DNA from 3 places in the Cytobacillus spongiae genome. Region 3 is predicted to be linked to each of the others. Evidence: riboswitches for the same ligand, from Rfam matches in the RefSeq annotation. Region 3 holds a riboswitch; each other region holds the start of a gene.
The links. A riboswitch is a leader RNA that binds a small molecule or an ion and turns the genes downstream of it on or off. The one in region 3 is predicted to bind FMN.
Positions count from the first base shown of each region.

Region 1 (6,643 bases), on a different replicon from region 3:
CAATATCCATCCTTTTTTGAATGGATGTCGGGGGAAGAATACCTCCAGTTTTCCGGTGAAATCGCTGGAATGACCAGAAAAGACTCTCGACTGCGGAGTGAAGAGCTTTTAAGCCTGGTGGGTTTGGTAGAAGGGAAACATCGAAGAATCGGTCAATATTCCGGTGGAATGAAGCAGCGTTTAGGGATCGCGCAAGCTCTCATTCATCAACCTGCCCTTTTGATCCTGGATGAACCTGTGTCCGCATTGGATCCTTTCGGAAGAAGAGAAGTGCTGGAGCTGTTAAAGGAGTTGAAGCATAAGATGACCATCCTGTTCTCCACCCATATCTTAAATGATGCAGAACAGGTGTGTGAGGACGTGTTATTTCTGCACGAAGGAGTGCTGATCGAACAAGGTTCTCTTGATGAGGTGAAAGCAAGACGGCAGACACCAAGGTTGAATGTATATTTTAACGGGGAATGCGAACAGTATGTACCGCTTTTGGAAAAGTTCGAATGGATCGTCCGTCTTACAACTGAAGGAAATCGACTTTCCTTGGAAGTACGTGATCTGGAAAGGGATAGAGCAAGATTATTCTCTTTGATCTCGGAATATCGCTGGGGAGTGACTAAATTCGAAACCAGTGAACAGAGCCTTGAAGATCTGTTCATGGAGGTGATGAGAAAATGAAAACCGGCTGGGTATTATTCAGGAAAGAATGGCTTGAACTAACAAGAAATTATAAATTGATTTGGATGCCCATTGTATTCATATTATTGGGATTAACAGAACCTTTAACGGCCTATTATCTGCCTGATATTCTTCAATCAGTAGGGGACCTGCCTGAAGGAACGGTCATAGAGATTCCGACGCCTTCATCAGAAGAAGTGTTCGTGTCGACGATCAGCCAGTTTAACACGTTCGGCATCCTATTGATTGCATTTGGTTTTATGGGGGTGATCGCAGGGGAGAGGAAGAGCGGTAACGCTGTTATGGTTCTTGTCAAACCAGTCTCATACGTTGCTTACATTTATTCGAAGTGGTTTGCAGTAGTGGTCCTTGTCTGGATTTCCTATGGACTAGGCATGATTTCAAGTTGGTATTATATTCATCTATTATTTGACGGGATTTCGTTCACTGCATTCATGGAAGGTTTCTTGGTGTACGGTTTATGGCTGACTTTTATTTTAACAGTGGTTGTTTTCTTTAGCAGTTTAGTGAAAACACCGGGGATTGCAGCGTTTTTCACAATCTCTCTATCTATTTTCCTGACCGTTGTTTCAGGATATTTAAGGGAGAGGTTCAAGTGGTCCCCCGGTCAGCTTTCCAACTATGTAAATGAGATTATCCTACACAACACATGGCCCGATCACTTGACAGGCTCCATCGTCCTCACAATCCTCCTTAGCCTGTCGATCCTCTTCATTACACCATATCTCTTTCGGAGAAAAGAATTGAGCTGACTATAAAGGTCAGCTTTTCTTTCATGGGGGACGGACCTCGAATTCCTGAAAAGGATTGGAATGCTTTATGTCGAATAAAGGTAATAGAAGGAGTGGAACTTCGAGGAAGTAAGAAAGAAACCATAAAGATAAAGTGAATGACTGATTCAATAAGCTCAAAACGTTCTGAAAGGAATCCAGGTGTATGACCACAGGCTCATCCCATTATAGAATGGGTTATGATAAAGATGATAAAAAAGGGGCAGTGGATCTACCCAAGTAAATTCTTCTAGCTGAAGGGGAGGTATATAAATGATGATTCAAAACACTGGCCTCGTTCTAGAAGGTGGAGGAATGAGAGGAATCTACACAGCCGGGGCTTTGGAATATTTTTTGGAAAACGGGATTGAATTTCCGTATGTAATCGGTGTGTCTGCCGGAGCATGTAATGCAGCATCGTTTTTATCAAAGCAGAATGGCCGCAATAAAAAGGTGAATGTCGATTTCATCCGTGACCCTCATTATCTTTCCTGGAGAAATTACTGGAAAACGGGTGAATTATTTGGAATGGATTATGTGTTCGATGAAATTCCCAATAAGCTTGTCCCCTTCGATTATGAGGCCTTTCACTCAAATTCCACAGAATTTGTTGTAGGGGTAACAGATTGTCATACGGGGGAGGCGAGGTATTACTCACGTAAAGACTATGGTAAAGAGCTTCTCACCATTATCAGGGCGTCAAGTTCCCTACCATTTGTCGCACCAGTCGTTGAATATGAATCCAATCACCTTCTCGATGGTGGGATCAGCGACCCTGTCCCAATTGAACGAGCAGAACGGGATGGATTTAAGAGAAATGTAGTGATCCTGACGAGAAACAGAGGCTATTATAAAAAGCCCTCTCGATTTTCATTTCTTGTAAAAAGAAAGTATTCCCAGTATCCTGAATTACATAAAACGATGATGAACCGGTACTTACGTTACAATCAAACAATCAAGGATTTAGAAGCGAAAGAAATGAAAGGGGAGGTCCTGATCATTCAACCTCAACACCCCCTTAAAGTGAGCCGGATTGAAAAGAATCCAAAAAAGCTGGACGAGTTATACTGGCGAGGCTATCAGGATGCAGAAGCCAAAGTGAAGAAGATGGTGGAATGGAATAACAATTCTCCAGTCCACTCTTAAAATAAAGCCACCGGATAGGAAATATCCGGTGGCTTTATTTCTTTCTCCAGTTCTACTTTAGTAATTTTCACATACATATGATAGAGATTCCTTGAAAGGACGAGCATCCTATGAACCTTTATCAAATCTACAAAAATGAACAATATACGCTGCTTTATCGAAGTACCATGTATTTTCTAATAGGAACTGGAATGCTTGTTGTGACTCAACAATTATATTATTTTCCCTTGTTAATCTTTATACCTGCCTGTTCAAACCTTTACCTTTCTTATTGCCTGAAGAAGGAAATAAAGAAAGCAACACGGTTGTTCTATGAAACGATACCAGTGTCAGAGCATGCATTAGTCGGTGTGCAGACGACAGAAGGATCTTACTACTTAAAAACGAATGGATGGTCGGAATACTTCATTCAGAGAACTTCTTTGATTAACAAACCAAAGCACTACCTTTTCCACCGAAAACATAAACAGCCTCTGGTATTTTATAAATGGAGCAGAACGTTAAAAATCGATCATGGGCAAAAGGGAAAGATTTTTCGATTGAAATATCAAAGTTCTACAGCTATTGAATGGCAGAGTGACGAGGGTGATACGATCATCATGTATAAAGCCAATAAGAGATGGATCTTGAATTATAATAAAAAAAATTTTTTATCACTGCATAAGGGATATCTTCCTCAAACGGTTCAGCAATTGTTCGATTATCACCACAGCTATGTTTCGTTTTATGAGACATATAGTGAGGAAATGGACTGGCTTCTGATCTTTCTTTGGTTTGTGGACAGCGATTATTTTTTGACGGCATAGACATCCTTTTCCCGTTCATGGACAAGCTATTAAAGAATGAATATGGAGGTGAGAAGATGAATGCTGCATACAAACCTTGCATAGCTGCATTACAAAAGTGTGTGGAGGCATGTAACATATGTTATCATGCATCACTTAAGGGAGAAAGGGAAATGATGCCTTGCATAGAGCTTGACCGTGAATGTGCAGATATATGCACATATACCATAAATCTCATGCAGCGGAGCAGTAAATTTGTTCATTCATTTTTGGCCATCTGTGCAGAAATATGTGATGAGTGTGGCACAGAATGCAGGTCCCATGGCCAGGAACATTGTCAGGACTGTGCCAAGGCCTGTTTTGATTGTGCAGAAGAGTGCAGGAAGCTGCTGGCATGAAGAAAAGGGATGCTTCTGTATATGGGGGCATTCTTTTTTATCGTTGTATTAAAATTAGAACAAAATAATTTATTTAGCACTCCTCACATGATTTTATTGTATAAACTATGATAGAATAATGATAATCGAATAGGTTTCCTTCGGGGCAGGGTGAAATTCCCTACCGGCGGTGATGAGCGAATGCTCTCAGTCCGTGACCCGGCTAATGAAAATTAGACGGTGGATTTGGTGAAACTCCAAAGCCGACAGTGATAGTCTGGATGGGAGAAGGAACGGTAGTGTTTACATGATTCAGATAGGGAAAGTCCATTATTTTGCTGTGGATTTTATTTCCAAATCGAGTTCTGTAAATGCTCTATTTAGTCATGCCAAATTGCCCCCGAGTAAAAATACTTGGGGTTTTTTATTTTAGAATAATAGTGTTGTGAGAAGGGAGGTAATATGTTGAACCATTCACCTTATATGAAGCTCGCCCTCTCGCTGGCAAAGGCAACCAATGGCCAAACCTCACCCAACCCTGCTGTTGGAGCGGTTGTGGTGAAGGACGGAGAAGTCGTTGGTATGGGTGCACACCTCAAGGCAGGTGAAGGACACGCAGAAGTTCATGCCATCAGAGCTGCAGGAGAGAAGGCGAAGGAAAGTGACGTATATGTCACCTTGGAACCGTGTTCCCACTACGGGAAAACACCTCCCTGCACGAAGCTTCTGATCTCGAGTGGAGTGAAACGGGTCCATATAGCCTGCACGGATCCTAATCCCTTGGTAGCAGGAAGGGGAATTCAGCAACTGAGAGACGCAGGCATTGAAGTGATGATTGGGGAGCTTGAGCTTGAAGCCCTCGAATTAAACAAGCATTTTTTTCACTTCATACAACACGGCACACCTTTTGTTACCCTCAAGACGGCTGTTACCCTGGACGGGAAAACCGCCTCTGACACAGGGGATAGCAAATGGATCACTTCAGAAACTTCAAGAACGGACGTCCACCATGATCGTCACCGGCATGACGCGATATTGGTTGGAGTCAATACCATCATGAAAGATAACCCACACCTTACCACCCGTCTGCCCCAAGGTGGAAAAAACCCCATTCGAGTTATATTGGATACATTTTTACGTACACCCCTGCACTCTCATGTAGTGGAAGATCAGGAGAGTAAGACAATCATATTTACGGGTAATACCGTCAATGAAGATCAAAGGCGGCCTTTTGTAGAAAAGGGATGTGAAATCATCAGCACTTCAAATGAAAGGGTTGACATTCACACGGTTTTAAAAGAACTCGGTGAAAGAAATATTCTCTCCCTTTATGTAGAAGGCGGGTCAACGATTCATTCCTCTTTCTTAATGGAAGGTGCGTTTCAGGAGTTGATTATGTACATGTCTCCCAAGATTGTCGGAGGAAAGTCCGCTTACACCAGTTTTGGAGGAGAAGGATACCCGACCATTGCAGATGGAATGAAGATGGAGATCAAGAGCATTGATCGTGTAGGGCAGGACATTAAAATCGTTGCATTCCCACAAAAATCAGTTTGAAAGGGGGGAAAAGGATGTTTACTGGAATAATTGAAGAGATAGGCTCTATTGAGCGCATGAAAAAATCTTCCTCTTCTATGGAACTAACGATAGCAGCAAGCAGTATTTTGGAAGATGTTCATATCGGAGACAGCATCAGTGTGAATGGTGTCTGTCTCACGGTCACTTCATTCAATTCAAGGCAATTCCAAGTGGACGTCATGCCCGAAACCTTTGAAGGTACGACGCTTAAAACCCTTTCGTATGGATCCAAAGTAAACCTCGAGAGAGCTATGGCCGCAAACGGTCGTTTCGGAGGTCATTTCGTTAACGGTCATGTAGATGGGATAGGTAAGATCCTGAGGATAGAAAAGGTTGAAAATGCCTGGTACATGGACATTGCCATACCCGAGGAACAGATTCATTTATTTATCATGAAAGGCTCTGTCGCCATAGACGGCACTTCACTGACCGTGTTTGATGTGAAACATCATTCCATTACGATTTCGTTAATTCCCCAGACCCGTGGAGATACGGTTCTTGGCAGTAAGAAAGTGGGGGACTCCGTCAACATTGAATGTGACGTAATGGCGAAATATTTTCACCGGTTCTACGAAGCAAAGGAGCAGTCAAAAAGTAATTCAAACAGCCTCAGTTATGAATTTTTATCACAAAATGGGTTTGCTGACTAATAGGGAGGGATGACCCCATGTTCAATAAGATTGAAGAAGCCCTGGAAGATCTCCAGGCAGGAAAAGTCGTTATCGTGGTTGATGATGAAAACCGTGAGAATGAAGGAGACTTTGTTGCCCTTTCTGATAAAGCCACCCCTGAAGTCATCAATTTCATGGCAAAAGAGGGGAGAGGGTTAATCTGTGCCCCAATAACGGAGGAGCTCGCACAGAAATTAAAGCTTTCACCCATGACCATGTCCAATACAGATCCTCATGGGACGGCCTTTACGATTTCAGTAGATCATAAATCTGCCACTACGGGCATCAGTGCATTCGAACGATCGGCCACGATAAAGGAATTACTCAACCCTTCATCACTACCTGAAGACTTCAAGAGACCCGGTCATGTATTTCCCCTTGTTGCCAAAAAAGGCGGAGTATTGAAACGGGCAGGGCACACAGAAGCAGCCATTGATTTAGCTGTTCTGTCAGGTGCACAGCCATCTGGGGTCATCTGTGAAATCATGAATGAAGACGGTACGATGGCGAGAGTGCCTGAATTAATGCTTTTAGCAGAAAAATGGGACTTGAAGATCATCTCAATCGAGGACCTGATACGATACAGAAGGAAAAAGGAAAAGCTCGTGACAAGGGAAGTTGAA
Region 1 covers NZ_CP089998.1:636,561-643,203, reverse strand. Annotated here, with positions in the region: gene LS684_RS23815 (ABC transporter ATP-binding protein) at 1-672, shown strand, start outside; gene LS684_RS23810 (ABC transporter permease) at 669-1,445, shown strand; gene LS684_RS23805 (patatin-like phospholipase family protein) at 1,740-2,609, shown strand; gene LS684_RS23800 (hypothetical protein) at 2,720-3,415, shown strand; gene LS684_RS23795 (four-helix bundle copper-binding protein) at 3,433-3,792, shown strand; FMN riboswitch at 3,925-4,068, shown strand; gene ribD (bifunctional diaminohydroxyphosphoribosylaminopyrimidine deaminase/5-amino-6-(5-phosphoribosylamino)uracil reductase RibD) at 4,237-5,328, shown strand; gene ribE (riboflavin synthase) at 5,343-5,999, shown strand; gene LS684_RS23780 (bifunctional 3,4-dihydroxy-2-butanone-4-phosphate synthase/GTP cyclohydrolase II) at 6,017-6,643, shown strand, end outside.
Region 1: it holds a riboswitch for FMN, as region 3 does, so the genes downstream of both, ribD (bifunctional diaminohydroxyphosphoribosylaminopyrimidine deaminase/5-amino-6-(5-phosphoribosylamino)uracil reductase RibD) here and ribD (bifunctional diaminohydroxyphosphoribosylaminopyrimidine deaminase/5-amino-6-(5-phosphoribosylamino)uracil reductase RibD) in region 3, are expected to answer to the same signal.

Region 2 (6,643 bases), 260 kb from region 3:
TTTTGTTGCCGTTGCTGTTAAAGCTAAAGTTAGTGGCTTATTCAATTGACTCCGTACTTCACCGAGCTTCAAATAATCCGGGCGAAAATCATACCCCCACTGGGATATACAATGGGCTTCATCTACGACAAATAGGGTAATGTTGATCCTTTTTAACGCTTCTAAAACATACGAGCTTGTCAACATTTCAGGAGAGATGAAAATAAATTTATAATAGGTTAGATGTTGAAATACCTTTTTCTTCTCTTCGTTTGTTAAGAAGGAATTAATTGCAACGACTCTCTTTTCACCACGCATTTTCATTTGGTCTACCTGATCCTGCATTAAGGAAAGTAAAGGAGAAACAATAAGAACCTGTCCATCTAGCAAATAGCCAGATAATTGATAACATAAGCTCTTCCCTGTTCCCGTTGGAAGCATAGAAATGGTATGCTGACCTCTCATGATGGATGCAATTGATTCTTCCTGTCCAGGGCGAAAATGATCAAATTGAAAATAGGTATTAAGCTGTTCCTTTAATTCCATGGCTTCTCTCCAAACTTAGCTAATACGAGACGTATTTTAAAATAGTTTAGATCATTTGTCAGCTCCCTAATATGACGAAGCTGTTTGGATGGAGCCCTTCTGGCTGCATCTAAGATCGCTACTTGTTCTGCTTTACTTACATAAGAAGAAATATCAAATGTTGCGACGTTCAAGGTAATCTCTACAATATGATCCTCGATGGTGCTTTCCTTTAATCTCCGTATATCAGCAATTGTTTTCGTAGAGTACCCTTTTTCAATCATTTCAAATGTCTTTTTGGTTGATTGGGTTAGTGGTACTTCTAGCACAAGATCAGAAAAAATAGCATATAGTATCGGAAAGTTATTTTTGTTATTCTTTGCGGTCTCAAGGATAAAATGGATTGTCTTTACAAATTCATAATGATAATAGGATGGCTCCATTTGAAGATACTCTGCTGCCTGGTATTCTGTTAACCCAATATGCTGTGATCCAGTTAAGCGAATAATGATTACTTCTGGAATAATATCGTTCGCCAGTTCTAGACAATTCACTAATTCATCATGTAATTGCTCAGCGAGCTCTTTTCGATTGGTAAAGGAAGAAATGTAATACTTTAACCAATTATGAACGTTCTCATTTCGTTGAATTGGCAAATACGTTGCATTTTGCACACTTAAGTTTGAAACAACCTGAATAAGTAGCGATAATCTTTCCCAAAAGTGCTGTGTCAGATGATGGTATTGCCATCCTTTTAAATATACTGACAGCCCCTTGGGCAACAAGGATTCCAAGACTTCTTTTCCCTTTTCGGTTATAGAATAATATAATTCTGCTTCCTCTAATATGAGCTGCCTTTCTTTTAGAACTGTTATGCAATTCTCAAACTGAATTCTTGTTATGTTTGGAAACAGCCCAAATAATGAGGTTAGCCCAAACAAATGTGCATCCTGTATCGTTTGGGATGATTTTTTTCCATTAATTAAATGAAAAATGGAGGCAGAAGTTCGTTCTCCATTAATTCTCGATAGGCAATGTAATATGATTTGGTTAAAAAAAGAAAGATCCATGTTATCACCACAATGAAAAACCCTTATGTTCAACAGGAATATGGTCATAATAAACCAAGTGGGTTTTTGAATTTTTTCCTACTACTAGTTATTTTATCATGAAAGAAAAAACAAATTGTCTTAAAATGCAAAATTTCGTCGATACATCGGCGAAATCCTTGTATGATAAGCATTCTCAATACTTTTTCTATTGAAATGTCCTACAAACAGCTATAAAATAGTCTATGAGGAACGAGTTTCCATTCATTTTGGAAGCAAATTATTAGATAACCATTTCTTTTAATCTTTGGGAGGTTTTTTCATGGCAAAATACACGATTGTAGACAAAGAAACTTGTATTGCTTGTGGTGCATGCGGAGCTGCTGCTCCAGATATTTACGATTACGATGATGAGGGCATTGCATTCGTAACGCTTGATGATAACGAAGGAATCGTTGAAATTCCAGATGTATTAATCGACGATATGATGGACGCTATGGAAGGTTGCCCAACTGATTCTATCAAAGTTGCTGATGAGCCATTTGAAGGGGACGCAACTAAATTCGAATAAGCACATGACTAAGTTAAGTTACTATTAAAGATCCTCTTTCGTTTTGAAAGGGGATTTTTTTATGCCCGAATTTTGAATACCACTTTTATCATTGAAGTATAGTTTGGGATTAACGTTACAAGAGAGCCTCCTGATATGCGTTAGCGATGAGGAAGCTTACTGGCCGCCCCCCGGAAAGCAAGTGCCTGGAGCGGAATCAATCTTCTTCACCCTTAAATCACAAAAGGGACCGAGAATGTGCTCTCAATCCCTTTTTTATCAGTAATCAATGGAACGACCTACGTCGATCAATTAACATCATGCATTTCGATAAACAGTTTGTTTTTGAATCCATGTTTGCATTTTTGTAAACATGAGCATAAACACAAGGGCAATTAACAGTCCCTTTACCACATTAAAAGGTAATATCGCAGATACAACCATTTGGCGAGTCGCTTCACTTGACATCGCAGGATAATTCAAGAAAAACGTATAAGCTGGTAAAATTACAAAATAATTTAGAACACTCATAATAACCGCCATTGAAATGGTACCTACTACTAAAGCAAATGTCATTCCTTTTAATGAATTCAATTTTTTATATAAATAGTAAGTTGGTAAAATAAACAATACGCCTGCAATAAAGTTAGCGATGTGTCCAACTGGTACACCTGTTGCACTTCCAGTCATAAAATAATCTAAAATATTTTTAAATAATTCAACTAATATTCCCGCTACAGGACCGAAGATTAACGCGGCGATCAATGCAGGAATATCGCTAAAGTCAATCATCAAATACGGTGGAAATGGTGGGATTGGAAAGTTCAACACCATTAAAACGTACGAGATACTGCTAAGCATCCCAATTGCAACTAAAGCCTTAACATTAAATTTTTTCATTTTGTTCTCTCCTTTTTAAGGACCATCCCCTAAAGAAGGAAAGGTTCAGCAATTCGCATGCATGACAAATAAAAACCCTCAAGAATACACCTTGAGGGAGAAATATCTGAAAGGCACGCTTAATAAACATTCAAAACCTGCATTTTTTGAATGTTTGCAGAACCTCCATCTTCTCCCATCCAGACTTTACTGTCGGCTTTGGAATCACACCAAATCCTGCCCCAAAAACAGGCTCGCGGGCTTAGAGAATTATCTCATCACCGCCGGTCGGGAATTTCACCCTGCCCCGAAGATAGACCATATTATTTTATACATTTTTTATTATACTGAAAAACAATCCTCTTGTGAAGATATTTGTTTCAAAGCCATTTTCCACCACTCATTTTATTCTTAACGAAAAAAAGGTACTAATTTCGCACTTTTTTATATTAAAGCGTTTACATTTTAAACATGAACAATTTTAGCAATTGACAGCTGAATGTTCGTTTTGTAAAATAGTCAGAAAATTGGTGTAAAAAGGTTGGTGTATGTCATGATCCAAGTCTTAGTTGCAGATTCCATTCAGGAGGACGGTCTTCAACCATTGCTAGATATGGATAATGTAGAAGTTATTCAGCAGAAAGTTGACTCTCCTCACGTACAGTTAGAACGAATAGAAGCGTTGTTAGTTAGAAGTGCCACAAAGGTAAATGAAGAACTTTTAGAAAAAATGCCTCAATTAAAAATCATTGCACGTGCAGGAGTAGGAGTAGATAATATTGATGTAGCAGCCGCTACGAAAAAAGGCATCATCGTTGTTAATGCACCTGATGGAAATACGATTTCAACAGCTGAGCATACTTTTGCCATGATGGCTTCTCTAGTTAGACGGATTCCACAAGCCCATCAGTCAGTAAAGAATTTAGAATGGAAGCGAAACCACTTCATAGGCAGTGAACTGTATGGAAAAAACCTCGGAATTATTGGGTTAGGTCGAATAGGCACTGAGCTCTCGAAGCGAGCCAAAGTATTCGGTATGAATGTCCATGTATTTGACCCTTTTCTTACAAAAGATCGTGCTTTAAAGCTTGGAGTTCATCTACAGGACTTACAAGGCGTTTTAAAGGAAGCAGATATAATTACAGTCCATACACCACTTACACCCCAAACAAAAGGGCTATTAAACAAAGAGACACTTCCCTTAACGAAGAAAGGTGTGTACATCCTCAATTGTGCTCGAGGAGGAATTATTGACGAAGAAGCACTGGCTGAGGCGATTTCTTCTGGTCATGTTGCTGGAGCCGCTCTTGATGTGTTTGTAAACGAGCCACCGGGTGATCATCCTTTAGTAAAGCTTGAAGAGGTCATTGTCACACCACATTTAGGTGCATCAACGAAGGAAGCCCAGTTGAACGTAGCTACTCAAGTAGCAAAGGAAGTTCGCTTATTTCTTGAAGATAAACCCGTCTCAAACTCGATTAACCTCCCTTCTATGTCTAAAGATATTTTCGAAAAGATTCGCCCGTTCCATCCCCTTGCGAAAAAGATGGGGTCGATGATTTCTCAGCTTATGAAGCAACCAGTTCAAGAATTATCAATTAGCTATTCTGGAACCGTTACAGATCTTGAAACAACCTATTTAACAAAAGCCTTACTCTCTGGATTCTTTACCGATCGGATTGATGGATATGTAAATGAAGTAAACGCCTTGCACACAGCAAAAGAACGTGACATTACGGTGGGTGAAAAGATTACCTCTCATTCGTTTGGATATACAAACAGCATTTCCGTTACAGCAAAGGGAGAAAACCAGCAGTTTACAATGATTGGAACGTATATTGAGAACTATGGTCCTCGTATCATCCGGTTAAACGACTTTAGCATTGATTTTCACCCAGAAGGAAATTTAGTATATATTCAACACATGGACCGCCCTGGAGTAATTGGTCGAGTTGGGCAAATTTTGGGTAGCCAGGAAATAAATATCGCCACCATGCAGGTTGGACGAAAAGAACTAGGCGGGGAAGCCATTATGCTCCTCTCATTTGATAAACACCTTGAAGACGAACCTTTTCACTATTTAGAGGCGCTCGATGACATCGTATCGATTAATCGAATTGTTGTGTAAACCGAACGCTACAAATAGTTTCAACAAGTAAATGAATAGATGACAAAAGAGGCTGGGCCATAACTAAATGACTCCTTCTCAAAGACGAACAATGACTTTTTTTAAATAGGTTGGTGGAAAATTAAGTTCGTTCCACCTGTGCTGCAGACACCTTCTTTCCGCGGGGAGGAACCTGACCCTCCTCGCTGCCGCTTTTGGTGTCTCAGCCTTTCCTCTATTTCCCTAGTAGTCGAGTCTCTTCCGCTCCATTCCACCATTTTTTAATAATTTGTTTTCCGAACACACAAAAATACCCGAACTAATATAAGAAAATAACTCCTAATAGTTCGGATATACCATTGACTGAAATTCGTATGTCCCAGCCTCTTTGTTAATTATCATTGTGTTCTGTTCTACTTACATTTCACCCTAATGGTACTTCCTTCCGCTCACCCTTTGAGAACGTCATGATGGTTTGATATCCCACTTCTTTTGCTAGTTTAATAGCTTGGTGATAATCTGCCCCAACATCTTTCGGAAGATGGGCATCCGAAGACAGCACAATGGGAATTCCTTTTTGATAGCACATTTGGAGCAATCTCTTATCAGGATACAATTCTTTCACGACCTTACGTAAGCCTGCCGTACTTACCTCTACGCATGTTTTTGAATTGGCTAGAGCAGTTGTTGCACGATCATACTGGGCGAGCAAAAACTCTTCTTCCTTTGGAATATATTTAAATATTTTCACCAAATCAATATGACCAATAATATCGAACAAATTCGATTCCGCTAGCGTCACTACTTGATCAAAGTACTTTGTATATGTTTCATGTAGATCACGCTTATCCCATTCCTCTATGTATTCGGCTAGATCGATTCCAAAGTCACCAATCCAGTGAATCGAGCCAATTACATAGTCAAATTCATATCCATGAATGAACTTCTCCATTTCTTTATGTTTACCAGGTGTATAGTCCATCTCGATGGACATTTTTACATCCATTCCCTCTCTCCAAGCTTGATGAAAAAGGGCAACATAATCCTTCATATCATAATAACGCCGTTCATCCACCCAAGGATTTCGCAGAATATCTGCTGTTTGATAAAAATGATATGCATGCTCAGAAATCCCAAAGTGCTCAATTCCTCTGTGATTAGCCATATCGGTAAACTGCTTTAAATACTCGAGACTTAATGTCCCTTTTTCCAAATGGTTATGATAGTCCGTTAGCATGTATCCACCTATACCTTCCCAGATTTTTCTACCATTATACTTTTTTCTATATCTGGGAGCAAGAGAATCCTGCTAGATATACACCTAACTACTGGAGCATAACTAGCAGTTATCAGGAAAACTGCTATTGTTCTGCTTGAATTACTAGCACCTGCTCTGGTTTGATGACATCATTTTTTAAGCCATTGAGATTCATCAAATCTTGTACAGAAACATTCACTTTTATTGAAATGGATGTTAATGTGTCTCCAGCTTGAACAATATACGGTTTATTCTCGCTTGTAATAATAATTTCCTGGTTTTCCACAATCCGATCG
Region 2 covers NZ_CP089997.1:2,660,188-2,666,830, forward strand. Annotated here, with positions in the region: gene LS684_RS13505 (RecQ family ATP-dependent DNA helicase) at 1-525, opposite strand, end outside; gene LS684_RS13510 (YpbB family protein) at 516-1,574, opposite strand; gene LS684_RS13515 (ferredoxin) at 1,876-2,124, shown strand; gene LS684_RS13520 (ECF transporter S component) at 2,422-3,003, opposite strand; FMN riboswitch at 3,167-3,301, opposite strand; gene serA (phosphoglycerate dehydrogenase) at 3,536-5,110, shown strand; gene LS684_RS13530 (histidinol-phosphatase) at 5,514-6,326, opposite strand; gene LS684_RS13535 (peptidoglycan DD-metalloendopeptidase family protein) at 6,451-6,643, opposite strand, start outside.
Region 2: it holds a riboswitch for FMN, as region 3 does, so the genes downstream of both, LS684_RS13520 (ECF transporter S component) here and ribD (bifunctional diaminohydroxyphosphoribosylaminopyrimidine deaminase/5-amino-6-(5-phosphoribosylamino)uracil reductase RibD) in region 3, are expected to answer to the same signal.

Region 3 (6,643 bases):
TATTAACTATACTCGAATAGTAACTTCAAGTGAACTTGAAGGAAAATCAAATGAATCATTCGATGATTAGACAAAAATAAAAGGTTGCAGCTCACCCTATTAATACGAGTTTAGCAGCAACCTCTTACTTTATGACTCTATTTATTGTACATAATGAAAAATGAAATTTGCTAAGAACAATCCGGCTATTACATATAATGCAAACGATACCTCTCGACCTCTTCCAATCGCTAATTTAAGGATTGGGTAAAGGATAAATCCGATTGCAATCCCATCTGCAATACTATACGTGAAAGGAATCATGGCAATGATAAATAACGCTGGAAAGCTTTCACTCAAATCCTTCATATCCAAATTCCGGATATTTTGCAACATGAGCCCGCCAATAATAATTAAGATAGGTGCGATTGCACTGTTCGGAATCATTTTTATGACTGGGATAAAGAAAGCAGATGCCAAGAATAACACACCGGTTACAATTGTAGTTAAGCCTGTTCTTCCTCCAGCCGCCATACTTGCAGCACTCTCAACCGTCGAAACCGTTGGACTCGTTCCAAAAACTCCAGATAATAAAGCTGAAATGGAGTTGGCTTGGAAAGCTCGTTCAAAGCGTTCTGGTTTCTGAATAAATGAAACATGACCATGTACAAGTCCAATGTTCTCAAAAATGAGGACCATTGACAATGAAAATACAGCTACCCAAAAAGTAATGGTAAATATATTCTCAAATGACATGCTTCCAAATACACTTAGATAATCAGATACAGAAAATGAACTCTCATTTGCTTGTTGAATTTCAATTGTACCAAATAACCAAGCGATGAACGTTCCTACTACAACGGTTATGAGGAAGTTACCAGGAACATTTCGAATAAACAAGACAATGGCAAGCAAGAAAGTTATGATCGTTGCCAGCACGGTAGGCTCACTTAACGGACCTAATGCAATGATTGAGTTCGTTCCTTTTTCAACAATACCGCCCTTTTCAAGACCAATTAACATTAAGAACAAGCCAAGACCGACAGTGATCGCTTCCTTTAAGGATTGAGGAATCGCTTCACTCAATGATCTTGAGAATTTTGAAAAAGCAAGCAAGCTGAAAATAACACCTGAAACGAATACTACAGCTAACGCTTCCTGCCAAGATAGTCCCATGGATTGAACAAGTGTGTAAGCAAACAAGGCATTAATTCCCATCCCCGGTACGAGGAGAATCGGAACATTCGCCCAGAACCCCATCAAGAAACAACCGATCGCAGATGTCAAAATCGTAGCGATGATCGCTGCTTCGAGTGGAATGCCAGCTTCCGAAAGAATTAAAGAATTGACGGCAATGATGTACACAATTGTAAAAAATCCGACGGAACCAGCGATTACTTCCTTCTTGAACGAAGTCTCATTGCTTTCCAATTGAAAAAATTGATTCATCCATTTTTGTGTCATTGTAAAACCCTTATTTAATTATAGCCCTCTCCCTACCCGCTCTCCCTGCCAAAACAAGTGAGCCACAAAAGAGTATTTTAGCAGACACCCTTCAAATTGACAAGATGTATCCGACTTTTTAATCTAACTGTCTAAATAAATTACCCATTTCAATCGCACCTACAGCTGCTTCCCAGCCTTTATTCCCTGCTTTCGTTCCAGCTCTTTCAATGGCTTGCTCAATCGTATCTGTCGTTAGAACGCCAAAGATCACCGGCACACCACTTTGCATAGCTGTACTTGCCACACCTTTAGCCACTTCATTGCTTACAAAATCAAAATGTGGCGTTGCTCCACGAATGACAGTACCTAATGTAATGACTGCATCGTATTTTCCTGCATCAGCCAGTTTTTTTGCAGTTAGCGGAATTTCAAATGCACCTGGAACCCAGACAATTGTTACATCCTCTTCACTAACTCCATGTCGTTTTAGCGCATCCTCAGCTCCGCCTAGCAGTTTACTTGTAATGAATTCATTGAACCTAGAAACAACAATCCCTATTTTTAAACCTGTTCCTACTAAATGACCTTCAATTCGATTCCCCATTTTTTTCTCTCCTCATATCTATCTATTTTTTCAATCATTTGTTAGTAGTTTAATAGATGACCAAGCTTTTCGCGCTTAGTTTTTAAGTATTGCTCGTTTTCCAACTTGACTGACATTTGCAAAGGGACCCTTTCTGTGACTTCTAATCCATAGCCTGCAAGGCCTGCTATTTTCCGTGGATTATTGGTCAAAAGTCGCATTCTTCGCACACCCAAACTTCTTAAAATTTGCGCACCTACCCCATAGTCTCGAAGGTCATCTTTGAACCCTAACTTATGATTTGCTTCAACTGTGTCATATCCTTGCTCTTGAAGCTTATATGCTTTTAATTTATTGATTAAACCGATTCCTCTTCCTTCTTGACGCATATAAAGAAGAATTCCCTTTCCTTCTTTTTCTATTTGTCTTAATGCCGCTTCTAATTGAGGGCCACAATCACAACGGTTTGAGCCAAATACGTCTCCTGTTAAGCATTCTGAATGAACTCGTAACAATACAGGCTCATTTTCAGAGATATCTCCTTTCACTAGTGCCACATGCTCTTTTCCATCCACCTTACTTGTATAGGCTACTGCACGAAAATGCCCATATTCTGTTGGTAGTTCAATCTCAATTTCTTTCGATATCATTGAATCGAATTCAAGGCGAAATTCAATTAGGTCTTTAATTGTAATCATTTTGAGTTGAAAACGCTCGGCAATCTTCTTTAGATCTGGTACTCGCGCCATGGTCCCGTCTTCATTCATAATTTCACATATGATCCCTGCCGGTTTTGCACCTGCTAATAAAGCTAAATCAACAGCGGCTTCTGTATGTCCAGCTCTTCTTAATACCCCGCCTTTTTTGGCAATTAGAGGGAAGATATGACCTGGCCTCTTAAAGTCTTCTCCCACACTTTCGTCTTCTATTAATTTCTGTATCGTCAATGAACGCTCAAATGCACTTATTCCCGTTGTCGTATCTTTATGGTCAACACTAACTGTAAAGGCTGTCTCATGTTGATCGGTGTTTACCTCAACCATTGGGGTTAAGTTCAACTTAGTCGCTAACTCTTCTGCAATCGGAGCGCAAATAAGGCCTCTTCCTTCTTTTGCCATGAAATTTATGAGTTCAGGAGTAACCTTTTCACCTAAAGCAACAAAATCTCCTTCATTCTCCCGATCTTCATCGTCACATACAATGATGACTTTTCCCGCTTTCAAATCCTCTAATGCTTCTTTTACCGAATGAAACATTTGCTCATCCCCTTTCTACATAAACCCGTTTTGCTTAAGGAAGTCCTGATCAATCCCTTGTATAGCTGAGGTTTTGTCATCACCTATTTGGTAAAATCGGTATAAGTATTTGGCAATCATGTCAAACTCTAAATTGACGAAATCCCCAGCCTTTTTGTAGCCAAGCACCGTTTCATTGGCAGAGTGCGGGATGAGTGAAACCGTTATATGACTTGAACTTACATCAAATAGAGTTAAAGAAATTCCATCAATAGCAATAGAGCCTTTATGAAGGCTGAGATGACGATATTGGTCAGAAATTTGAATATCATAATAAATGGCATTTTCCTTTGGAGTCTTCCGTAAAATTTTCCCTACTCCATCTACATGTCCCGTGACAAAATGACCGCCAAATCGTCCATTTGCAGACATGGCTCTTTCTAAATTTACTTTGGTACCTTCTTTTATTGTCGACAAGGATGTTGCTTTGAACGTTTCTGGCATCACATCCACTCGAAAGAAATCATCCATAAAATTTGTTACTGTCAGGCATACACCGTTTACAGAAATACTATCTCCTACCTTTAAATCAGACATGATTTTCTTCGCATAAATGGAAAGGCTCAAGGTGTTCCCCTTTTGAGCAATTTGTTTGATCGAGCCCATTTCTTCGACAATTCCAGTAAACATCAAGTCTCACTCCCTGTTAGAGGCTCTGCTACAATCTTTAAGTCCTGATCCTTTTGTTCAATTGAAATGAACTTTAGTTTCGGCGCATTCTTGACGAACTCTACACCAAGTCCGCTGATAGATGGAAATGCATGCTTGCCTCCAATAATCATCGGCGCAATATAAGTGACGATTTGTTGAAAAGCACCTGCTTCAATAAAGCTCGCATGAACAGTTGGGCCACCTTCAACAAGTAGGGATGTAATCCCTTTTTCGCCTAGATAGGTTAATACATCCTCAATAAGAATACAATCTGTATCTAATTGAATCACTTCCACACTTTGTTTGCTCAATTGATAGACTCGTTCCTTATTTGCTCGTTGAGTTGTAAATATAATCGTCTTTGCTTGTAAATCTGTCACTACATGTGAAGATATGGGTGTTCTTAAGCTTGTGTCTAGCACAATTCGAATGGGGTTTTTGCCACCGTGAGGTAGCCTTGTGGTTAATTGTGGATTATCGGAAATGATCGTGTTTACACCTACTAAAATGGCATCATGCTTATGTCGTAATTGGTGAACATCGCTTCTGGATTCTGGAGAGGTAATCCATTTACTATCACCTGTTTGAGTGGCAACCTTCCCGTCAAAAGAGGTTGCGGTTTTAAGTGTTACGTATGGTTTTTTTGTTTGGATATAGTGAAAAAATGGTATATTTAAATCAGCAGCAGTTGCTTCCTCAATCCCTACTTCAACCTCAATCCCTGCCTCTCTAAGCTGTTCAATTCCTTTTCCTGCAACTAATGGGTTCGGATCAAGTGTAGCAACTTTCACCATTGAAACTCCTGCTTCAATAATCGCCTTTGTGCAAGGCGGTGTTTTTCCATAATGGCTACATGGTTCAAGCGTGACATAAAGAGTACTTCCACATGCGTTGTCGCCTGCTTGCTTCAAAGCGTGTATTTCTGCATGTTCAGTGCCAGCTTTTAAATGAGCACCCATCCCAATGATTTGCCCATTTTTCACGATAACCGAGCCCACACACGGATTGGGACTCGTCTGTCCACTTGTCGCTCGTGCCATTGATATAGCCAGGTTCATATATGCTTGATCTTGCATCCGTGTTTTATTTTCCCCCTTTCAATCGATTCTCTCCAAGTATTACAACTCAAATACGACAAAACCCCGAACATAGCATGATATGTTCGGGGTTAAAGCATAACGAAATAAGCGTTTAAACAACTAGTTTTTAAACACGTATATTCTCATTCCTTCTCCCATCCAGACTATACTGTCGGCTTTGGAGTTTCACCAAATCCACCGCTTCCATCAAAGATGAAACCGGGTCACGGACTAAGAGAGCATTCACTCTCATCACCGCCGGTTGGGAATTTCACCCGACCCCGAAGGCGAGATCACAATTGGTAGGAGCCTACCGAATGCAATCTCCTTTATATTCGAATGTATAGTTATTGTAATACCACTTTTGTAGAATAGCAATTTAAAATACTTGTGAAATCGGATTTTTTTTGAATGAGTCCGGGAATAATACGCAATAAAAAATAAGGAGGCTAGTCATGGCAAATACCTTCGAAGCCATCGCATCCATATTAAAAAATTTCGTGGACGAAGAGCCGAAAACCCCACTACATGTTGGGGAAGTCATGGATCTATGGACTGCTTATACCGCTTTTCATGAAGCCCATTCTCTCTACCACGTTGCTCTTAACACAACAACAGATCCCCAGTTAAAACACGTTATTCAACAGGCGATTAAAGAAAGTAAAGAGGATACGAAAAAAATCGAAGAATTTTTGTTAAAGGAAGGCGTTCCTCTGCCATTAGTTCATTCTAATAAACCTTCCTCGAACCCTGAAGCTGTTCCTGAAGGAGTGAAATTAACTGATGATGAGATCGCCAATTTAATTTCAGTGAAAATTGCTGCTTCTATTACATTTTGTGCACAAGCGATGTCAAAAACGATTCGTTCGGATGTAGGAATGCTGTTCATATCGATCCAAGTAGAACTAGTAAAATTTGCTGCTCCCTTAAAAAATTTAATGAAGGACAGAGGCTGGCTGCGCATTCCGCCGTATTATCTTCCTCCTGGAGCTGAATCAAAACACAACTCAAATTCGTTAAACCATTAAACCGATCATCAGAGCCATGATTCCATAAATGGCTCTTTTTTATGTAGCAATCATAGGTAACCCGTAAAGAACACCTTGGTTTCCTTCTCTCTATCATCTCCCTTCTAAAAATATACATATACGCCACCTCACCTTATAAAAATAGGTAGAACGATCCGCCCGAAAAAGTAAACATTTTACAAATTATTAAATTGTCCGTTATAATTTAACTGTAATAATATTACAAATAGTAAAGGAGATTAAGATGAATAAAAACTTGATTTTTGGGGTAATACTCCTCTTCTCGCTGATAGGTTGTTCCAACCAAGAAACAGCTGAAGTTGAAAAAGAAAGTAAAAGTTATGCAACTAATGAAGAGATTAAAAGTTGGTCTTATAGTCAATTGTCTACTATCGAAACAGAAAATGGTGAAGTGAGTTTGACTGGAGAGGTGGGAAGTTTCGGACTAGTTGTAGATACTTTTCGAAAAGAAACTGAACACACATTCACTTGGTATTTGTGGGTTGATGACATCAATAAACAAAATGAATTAATTGGAGAAAAAGTAACAATTAATGGAATTAGCGAAAAAGATAAAGGGAA
Region 3 covers NZ_CP089997.1:2,396,928-2,403,570, forward strand. Annotated here, with positions in the region: gene LS684_RS12100 (NCS2 family permease) at 142-1,443, opposite strand; gene ribH (6,7-dimethyl-8-ribityllumazine synthase) at 1,562-2,029, opposite strand; gene LS684_RS12110 (bifunctional 3,4-dihydroxy-2-butanone-4-phosphate synthase/GTP cyclohydrolase II) at 2,071-3,264, opposite strand; gene ribE (riboflavin synthase) at 3,280-3,933, opposite strand; gene ribD (bifunctional diaminohydroxyphosphoribosylaminopyrimidine deaminase/5-amino-6-(5-phosphoribosylamino)uracil reductase RibD) at 3,933-5,030, opposite strand; FMN riboswitch at 5,177-5,326, opposite strand; gene LS684_RS12125 (DUF3231 family protein) at 5,489-6,061, shown strand; gene LS684_RS12130 (hypothetical protein) at 6,306-6,643, shown strand, end outside.